DNA from 2 places in the Cupriavidus sp. 30B13 genome. Region 1 is predicted to be linked to the other one. Evidence: riboswitches for the same ligand, from Rfam matches in the RefSeq annotation. Region 1 holds a riboswitch; the other holds the start of a gene.

Region 1 (4,329 bases):
TTGGATGGGATGAAAACGGCGGCCAGGCACGATAACCCGACCTTTGGTGTCGCGACTATGTGGCTTGGCGCGACTTGGCTCCACTATACACCGCCGGGCATTTCATACCAAGCCCGCCGTGCCGGGCCGTTACATTTTGCCGACGCGCGCGGCACCTCGGGCACACCGCGGTCATGCTGCCGCCACAACTGTGCCGTGCGGGGCACCGCGCCGCGCGGCGCGCGCCTTCAGCCGCGCGGCGCCGGCGTGTTGGTGCCCACGTGGGCATACTGGCGCAGCGCTTCGTCGGCGCGCTCGTTGAGCTCGCGGATGCGCGCGCGCACGGCGTCCACCGGGATCGCGCCGTCTTCCTGCTGCTTGCGCTTGAGCGAGAGCAGGTCCGAGGCAATGCTGATGGCCGCCATTACCGCCACGCGCTCCACGCCCTTGGCCGAGACGCCGCTCTTGAGGCGGGTCATCTGGTCGTCCACCAGGGCGACGGCCTCCAGCAGCGCGGCCTCGTTGTCCGGCGCGATGGCAAAGCGGTAGGACTGGCCCGCGATGCTGACTTCGACTTGCTTGTTGCTCATGCGTTTTCTCCGGGTGCCTTGACATGGGCGCTGTCGGCGGTGCGGGCGCCCTGGGCGCTCGCGGCGCGGCCAGCCGTGTCGCCCTCGCCCAGCAGGTCGAGCTGGCGCGCGTCGCTTGCGGTGGGGAGCTTGTCGAGGATCGACTGGATGCGCAGCTGCGCTTCCTCGATCTTGATATTGAGCAACTCGCGGTCGGCCGCCATGGCCTCGCGGTCGCCGCGCAGCTGGCTGGCTTCGGCCTGCAGGCGTTCGATCTCCTCGCGCAGGCGCTGGTTCTCCGCTGCCAGGGTATCGGCGTGGTGCAGCACGCGCCCGATCTTGGCGGCGAGTTGTTCGAGTTCTGTGAGCATAGAGCCTGTCATATCTAGGGTCTCGGGTTCTGGGATTTTAGCCCAAGCGCTCCGCGCGCAGACGTGAAAGCAGCCCGGTGTGACCGGGCCAGCGCGCCGAAGTTGCATGCAACGTCGCCCAACCGGCGCCGCTGCGGCGCTTTTTTGCCTGCTTCCACGCGTTTTGGCGCGGCGCCGGGGTACTTGCGGGCGTCATTGACGCTCGCCGTGAAACTGCCTACACTCGCGCACGTTCCAGGTGCTCGCAATCCTGTTCACTACAGGGTTGCAGTTCAACGGGAAACAGGGAGCCAGCCGCCGCCGCCAGGGCGCGTGCCGGGCCAACCTGTGCTGCCCCCGCAACGGTAAGCGACCGCGATCGGAAGCATCGCAAGGCCGACCCATCAGCCACTGGACCGCAAGGTCCGGGAAGGCGGTCGGACTGGTGTCGCCAGCCCGGATACCGGCCTGGACGAGAGTGCGCCGCCTTCCACCGGATGCGTGGCGCGCTTCGTCGCCAGACGGTCCGCGGGGGAACGGACCAGGCTGCTCTCTCCCTCTTCGCATCATGCGCTCATCGTCTTCCCGGCCGAGCCGACCGGCATTGCCGGCGTTCCGCCAGTCTGCTCCTGTTTCCGCTTCCGTTTCCGCGCGCGCTCCCGTTTCCGTCTTGCGGTCGTGGTCCGCCGGCCTGCTCGCCCTGCTCGCCGCCGGCGCGCACGGCCTTGCCCATGCGCAGCCGGCGCCCGAAGCCGAGCCCGCACCGGCCTCCGCGCCACAGCCGGCCGCCCCGGCCGCGGCTGCGCAACCCGCCGCGGCGCAGCTCGACCCCGTGGTGGTGACCGCCACCCGCACCGCGCAGGCGCTGACCGAGGCGCTGCCGCACACCACCGTGGTGACGCAGCAGGACATCGTCAACTCGCAGGCGCCCGACCTGCGCACGCTGCTGCGCTCGCAGGCCGGCGTGGAGTTCGCCGCCAACGGCGGCATGGGCGCCAATACCACGCTGTTCATGCGCGGCGCCAACGGCAACCAGACCCTGATCCTGATCGACGGCGTGCGCGTCTCGTCGGCCAGCAGCGGCACGGCGCAGCTGGCCAACATCCTGCCCGACCAGATCGACCACATCGAAGTGGTGCGCGGCAACGTGTCGGCGCTCTACGGCTCGGACGCGATCGGCGGCGTGGTGCAGATCTTCACCAAGACCGGCGCGGGCCAGCCGCCCACCGCCAACGCGCAGATCGAGTACGGCAGCAACAATACGCGCCAGGCCACGGTGGGCTACGGCGGCCAGGTCGGCGACACCTCGTTCAACGTCACCGGCTCGGTCTTCAAGACCGACGGCTTCTCCGCCGTCAACACCCAGCAGCAGCCCAAGGCCAACCCCAACGACAATCCCTACGACAACAAGAGCATCTCGGGCCAGGTCAAGCACCGCTTCACCAGCGACTGGGACGCGGGCGTCACGGCCTACTACTCCAAGAGCAAGCTGTCCTACGACAGCACCTCGGGCAAGCCCACCGACGTCTGGTGGATGAACAGCGAGCTCTACACGGTATCGGGTTTCGTTAACGGCAAGCTGGGCCGGGACTGGAGCACGCATTTCAAGGTGGCGCAGAGCGAAGACCGCAGCACCACCACCAGGAACGGCCTGTTCGACAGCCGCTTCAACACGCGCAACCGCCAATACACCTGGCAGAACGAATACGCGCTGGCGCCCGCCCACACGCTGCTGTTCGGCGCCGAGTACGCGCAGCAGGAGCTGGATTCCAGTTCGTACACCACGCCGGTGCGCAATATCGCCTCGGTGTTCGGCGGCTACGACGGCCGCCTGGGCAAGCACCAGTTGCAGCTCAACGTGCGCAACGACCACTACTCGGACTTCGGCAGCCAGGCCAGCTATTTCGCCGGCTACGGCTATAACCTGACCGAGGCGTTCAAGCTGATCGCCAATGCCAGCAATGCCTTCCGCGCGCCCACTTTCAACGAGCTGTACTACCCCGGCTACGGCCAGCCCGGCATCCAGCCCGAACGCGCCAGGTCGGTCGAGCTGGGCGCGCAGTACAGCACCGACGGCGCCGGCCTGCTGCGCGTGACCGCGTTCGAGACCCGCTACGACAACCTGATCGTCTCGGCGCCGCAGCCCGGCGGCCTGTACCTGGCGCAGAACGTCGCCAAGGCCAGGGTGCAGGGCATCGAGGCCTCGTGGCGCGCCCGCCTGCTGGGCACCGACGTGGGCGCCAGCGTGACCTTCCAGAATCCGCTCGACGAGCAGAGCAACACCCAACTGCTGCGCCGCGCGCGCCGCCATGCCGCCTTCGACGTGGGCCGCCAGTTCGGCGACTTCCGCCTCGGCGGCGAGTGGATCGTTTCGTCGGCGCGCCTGGACAGCGGCTCGCGCACGCTGGGCGGATACGGTATCGTCAACCTCAACGCCCGCTACAACATCGACAAGCAATGGTTCATCGCCGCCCGCGTGGAAAACCTGTTCGACAAGAACTACCAGCTCGCCTATCCCTACAACACGCAGGGGCGCGCCGGCTTTGTCACGCTGGGCTGGCGCCAGCGCTGATGGCGGCGGCCTGAGATGCGGCGCGCGCTCGCCGTCTGGCTGATGCTCGCCGCCGCCGGCGCGGCGGTGTTCCTGCTGTCGCTGGCGGTGGGCAGCGTGCCGCTGACCGCCGCGCAGGTGTGGCATGCGCTCGCCGGCGGCGGTGCCGGCACGGCCGACACCGCCAGCGCCATCGTGCGCGAGCTGCGCCTGCCGCGCGCGGTGGCGGCGTTCGCCTGCGGCGGCCTGCTGGCGCTGACCGGCGCGCTGATGCAGGTGCTGCTGCGCAATCCGCTGGCCGAGCCCTACGTGCTGGGCGTGTCCGGCGGCGCCGCCACCGGCGCGCTGGGCGCCATGCTGATGATGTGGCCGCTGTGGATGGTGCAGGCCGGCGCCGCCGGCGGCGCGCTGTTCTCGATGGTGCTGGTGGCCACGCTGGCGCGGCGCGACCTGCTGCATCCGCAGGTGCAGGGCGGCCACCACGAGGCCGGCTCGCGCCTGCTGCTGACCGGCGTGATCCTGGCCGCGGGCTGGGGCGCGCTGATCACGCTGATCCTGAGCGTGGCGCCCGAGGCGCGCCTGCGCGGCATGCTGTTCTGGCTGACCGGCGATCTCGGCGGCACCGCCAGCTACGGCGTGGCGCTCGGCGCGCTGGTGCTGGCCGTGCTGCTGGCCATGCCGCTGGCGCGCTCGCTCAATGCCATGCTGATGGGCGAGACCGTGGCGCAGGCGCTGGGCGTGCACGTGGGCGCGGTGCGCGTGTCGGTGTTCGTGCTGGCCTCGGTGGCGATCGCGGTGGCCATCACCTCGGCCGGCTCGATCGGCTTCGTCGGGCTGGTGGTGCCGCACCTGGTGCGGCTGGCATGGGGCAACGACCAGC
Region 2 (4,329 bases), on a different replicon from region 1:
TCTGCGACAAGATCCTGGCGCAGGGCAAGTCGCTGCTCTAGCTAGCCACCGCCCGCGCCCGCAGGCCGGGCGCCCCGCCTCAGGCCGCCAGCCGGAAGGCGGACACCGCGTGGTGCAGCGCGCCGGCCTGGTCTTCCAGCGAGGCCGCGGCCGCGCTGGCCTGTTCGACCAGCGCGGCGTTCTGCTGCGTCATCTGGTCCATCTGCGAGACCGCGCGGTTGACTTCCTCGATGCCGGTGCGCTGCTCGGCCGTGGCCGAGGCGATGCCGTCCATGATGGCGGTCACGCGGCCCACCGCGCTGACGATCTCGGCCATGGTCTGGCCGGCCTGCTCGACCAGCGCGGAGCCGCTGTCGACCTGCCCCACCGACTCCACGATCAGGGCCTTGATCTCCTTGGCCGCGTTCGCGCTGCGCTGCGCGAGGCTGCGCACCTCGCCCGCCACCACGGCGAAGCCGCGGCCCTGCTCGCCGGCGCGCGCGGCTTCCACCGCCGCGTTGAGCGCGAGGATGTTGGTCTGGAAGGCAATGCCGTCGATCACGCCGATGATGTCGTTGATCTTGCGCGAGCTGGCGGTGATGCCGCGCATCTTGTCCACCACCTCGCTCACCACGCTGCCGCCCTGCTGCGCGATCTGCGCGGCGTCCGCCACGTACTGGCTGGCCTCGGCCGCGTTGTCGGCATTCTGGCGCACGGTGGCGGTGAGCTGCTCCATGCTGGCGGCGGTTTCCTGCAGCGAAGCGGCCTGCTGCTCGGTGCGGCCCGACAGGTCGGTGTTGCCGGCGGCGATCTGCTGCGCCGCCGCGCTGATCGAGTCGGCCGACTGCTGGATGCCCGCCACGGTGCCGGCAAGCTGGTCGCGCATATGGCCGATCGCGTACATCAGGCTGGCGCGGTCGTCCGGCGCGGTGCCGGCGCGCACGGTCAGGTCGCCCGCGGCCATGCGCAGGGCCAGCGCGGCCGCGTCGGCAGGCTCGCCGCCCACCGATTTCTGGATGCTGCGGATCACCAGCGTGGCCACCCCGGAAATCACGAAGCCGAGCAGCACCAGCAAGCCGATCGACTGATAAAGCGAGGAGCGGAACTGCGCTTCCACGTCATCCATGTAGGTGCCTGCCACCAGGTCCCAGCCCCACGGCTTGTAGCGGGCCACGTAGCCGATCTTGGGACTGGGCTGGTCGCTGCCCGGCTTGGGCCACCAGTAGTCCAGGTGCCCGGCGCCTTCCGGCGAGGCGCCGCGCGCCGCGATCTCGACGTAGAGCGGCAGGCCCTTCGCGTCCTTGAAATCGATCATGTTCTTGCCATTGAGCTTGGCATTGATCGGATGCATCACCAGCACCGAATCCGCGCCCACGATGGTGATGTAGCCATCCTTGCCGTAGCGCTGCGCGGCGATGCGGGCCGTGGCCTGGGCCTTGGCCTCGTCTTCGCTCATCTTGCCCTGGCGCGCCAGTTCCGCGTAGTCCCGGATCAGCGACAGCGACATGTCGACCACGTTGGCCAGTTCGCCGCGGCGGTCGGCCATCTGCAACTGCCGGGTCTGGAAGGCGTGCATCACGGTCAGCAGGAGCAGGCCGAGCCAGGCCAGCACGAGAGGAATCCACAGCTTTTTTCGCAGGGTCAGATGGTTCATGACAGGGTTCGCTTTATCGAGGCATATGCCGGCAATGCAAAAGGCACGCGGCTTCCCGGATATCGGAGCCCGCCTCCCCTTCTTTAGCGGTACGCGCGGCTTCTCCGCACGAAGCCCGCGGCTCCTCGTAAAAATGCCGCATGAAGCACCGATATCGCAGCAGGATTCTTCACCTTGGTGCAGCCACACCGGGTCAATGCGCTGCGGCGGCGCACGTCCGGCATGTCGTCTGCCATGTCGTCTGGCATGTCCGTCTGCCATCTCCGTCTGTGGCGCATTGGCACACTCGCGGACAAGCCGCCTTTCAATATTTGTTTAAATCCCGTTACAATCCGCCTCGCACCCCCGTTGCTTATGCAATTGGGTTGCAACTGGTTCGAAGGTGCCTCCGTTCGCCGCGCGCGGCGGGGGTTAAACGGGAAACAGGTGCGCCGCCGCCATGCCGCGGCAAGTCCTGTGCTGCCCCCGCAACGGTCAGCAGGTAGAAAGGTGTCACGCCGCGCCTCACAAGCAGCGGCAGCCACTGCGCGTCGAACGCGCGGGAAGGCGGCACCCTGGACGCGCCCCTGGCGGCAATGCGTCCCCCTGCGAGCCCGGATACCGGCCTGCGATCCATCACCGGGGCTGCGGACGGGCGGCCAGGCGTGAGGCTGCCGGGCAAGCGCCCGGCGCCGGCGCGCGCGCGTCCGCGGCTTGTTCGTTCATTGCCGCGGGCGGGGTCGCCCGCGGCCACGATGGAAACACGATGTCCGCGCGCCTTCGTTTTGCCCGCACCGTCTTGCCCGGCCCTGCCCGGCTCCGCTTCACTCCCACCCGCCGCGCGCTGGCCCGCCAATGCGCGCTGGCGCTGTCGCTCGGCGCCCTGGCCGGCGCCGGCGCGGATGCCGCCCGCGCCGCCGACGACACGGACGCTCCCGGCCGCGCGCAGGCGCGGAAAGACACCGCGATATTGCCGCCGGTGGTCGTCAGCGGCGCCGCCACGCCGCCGGGCCTGTCGCTGTCGGAACCGGCCAGCACCGGCAGCCGCCTGGGCCTGACGCCGCTGGAGACCCCGGCCAGCATCGAAGTGCTGCCCGGCGAGGTGATCCGCGAGCGCGGCGACCTGACCGTGAGCGACGCGGTATCGCGCGCCACCGGCATCACCGCCGGCGGCGCGCCCGGCAACGGCGGCACCGCGCTCGCCGCGCGCGGCTTCTCGGGCCAGGGCTCGGTCATGCAACTGTACGACGGCACGCGCCTCTACGTGGCGGCCGGCACGGTGACCTTCCCGTTCGATACGTGGTCGGTCGAGCGCATCGAAGTGCTGCGCGGCGCGGCCTCCGTGATGTACGGCGAGGGCGCCATCGGCGGCGTGGTCAACGTGATCCCGAAGAAGCCGCTGCGCGGCCCCATCGCCAACGAACTGCAGCTCACCGGGGGCACGCAGCGCACCGCGCGCGCGGCTTTCGACAGCGGCGGCGCGGTCAACGAGAACCTGTCCTACCGTTTCAACGTCAACTACGGCCGCTCGGCCGGCTGGGTGGACCGCGGCGAATCGCGCGACGTCGACGTGTCCGCCGCGGTGCGGCTCGACGTGTCGCCGGAATTCAACCTCACGCTGTCCTACGACGACGGCGACCAGCATCCGATGCGCTACCTCGGCACGCCGCTGGTCAACGGCAGCCTGGACACCTCGCTGCGCACGAAGAACTACAACGTGGGCGACAGCACCATCACCTACCGCGACCGCTGGACCCGGCTGGCGGCCGAGTGGCAGCCCAACGACCGCGTCGCCGTGCGCAACCAGTTCTACTACCTCACCAGCCAGCGCCACTGGCGCGATGCGGAGTCCTACACCTACCTGCCGGCCACCGGGCAGGTGCGCCGCACCGATTACCTGGAGATCCTGCACGACCAGGAACAGATCGGCGACCGCGCCGACCTGAAGATCGACGGCCGGTTATTCGGCATGGCCAACACCGCCATGGTGGGCTTCGACGTCAACCGCATCAACTTCACCCACAGCAACAACTCGCCCTACGGCGGCGCCTCCACCGTCGGCGCCTACCAGTTCGACCCCGGCCAGTTCTTCAGCCCGCCGGGCGTGGTCACCTCGCCGCGCTACCGCACCCACACCACGCAGGCCGCCCTGTTCGGCGAGGACCGCCTCAAGCTCACGCGGCAATGGTCGGTGATCGGCGGCGTGCGCTTCGACCACGCCCAACTGGAGCGCGGCAACCTGCTGACCGGCGACGACTGGACGCGCACCTTCAACAACGCCACCTGGCGCGCGGGCACGGTCTACGAATTCACGCCGTCGCTGTCGGTCTACGCGCAGTACGCCACCGCCACCGACCCGCTCGGTGCGCTGATCACCACCTCGGACGCGCAGAAGGACTTCAAGCTCGCCACCGGCCGGCAGATCGAAGCCGGCGTCAAGCAATCGTTCTGGAACAAGCGCGGCGAATGGACTTTTGCCGCCTACCAGATCGTGAAGAAGAACCTGCTCACGCGCGACGCCAGCAACCCGGCGTTGTCGGTGCAGGTGGGCGAGCAGTCCTCGCGCGGGCTGGAGGCGTCGCTCGGCATCGAACTGATGCGCGGCCTGCGCGTGGATGCCAACGGCACCGTGCTGCGCGCCCGCTACGACGACTTCGCCGAAAGCGTGAACGGCGCGCTGGTCTCGCGCAACGGCAACGTGCCGACCGGCGTGCCGC

What was found. A riboswitch is a leader RNA that binds a small molecule or an ion and turns the genes downstream of it on or off. The one in region 1 is predicted to bind cobalamin.
Region 2: it holds a riboswitch for cobalamin, as region 1 does, so the genes downstream of both, ACKI2N_RS25665 (TonB-dependent receptor) here and ACKI2N_RS15065 (TonB-dependent receptor plug domain-containing protein) in region 1, are expected to answer to the same signal.

The regions. Positions count from the first base shown of each region.
Region 1 covers NZ_CP188223.1:3,274,193-3,278,521, reverse strand. The annotation lists gene ACKI2N_RS15075 (cell division protein ZapA) at 228-569, opposite strand; gene ACKI2N_RS15070 (hypothetical protein) at 566-919, opposite strand; cobalamin riboswitch at 1,138-1,384, shown strand; gene ACKI2N_RS15065 (TonB-dependent receptor plug domain-containing protein) at 1,467-3,470, shown strand; gene ACKI2N_RS15060 (FecCD family ABC transporter permease) at 3,486-4,329, shown strand, end outside.
Region 2 covers NZ_CP188224.1:1,474,140-1,478,468, reverse strand. The annotation lists gene ACKI2N_RS25675 (DUF2501 domain-containing protein) at 1-41, shown strand, start outside; gene ACKI2N_RS25670 (methyl-accepting chemotaxis protein) at 80-1,633, opposite strand; cobalamin riboswitch at 1,997-2,256, shown strand; gene ACKI2N_RS25665 (TonB-dependent receptor) at 2,379-4,329, shown strand, end outside.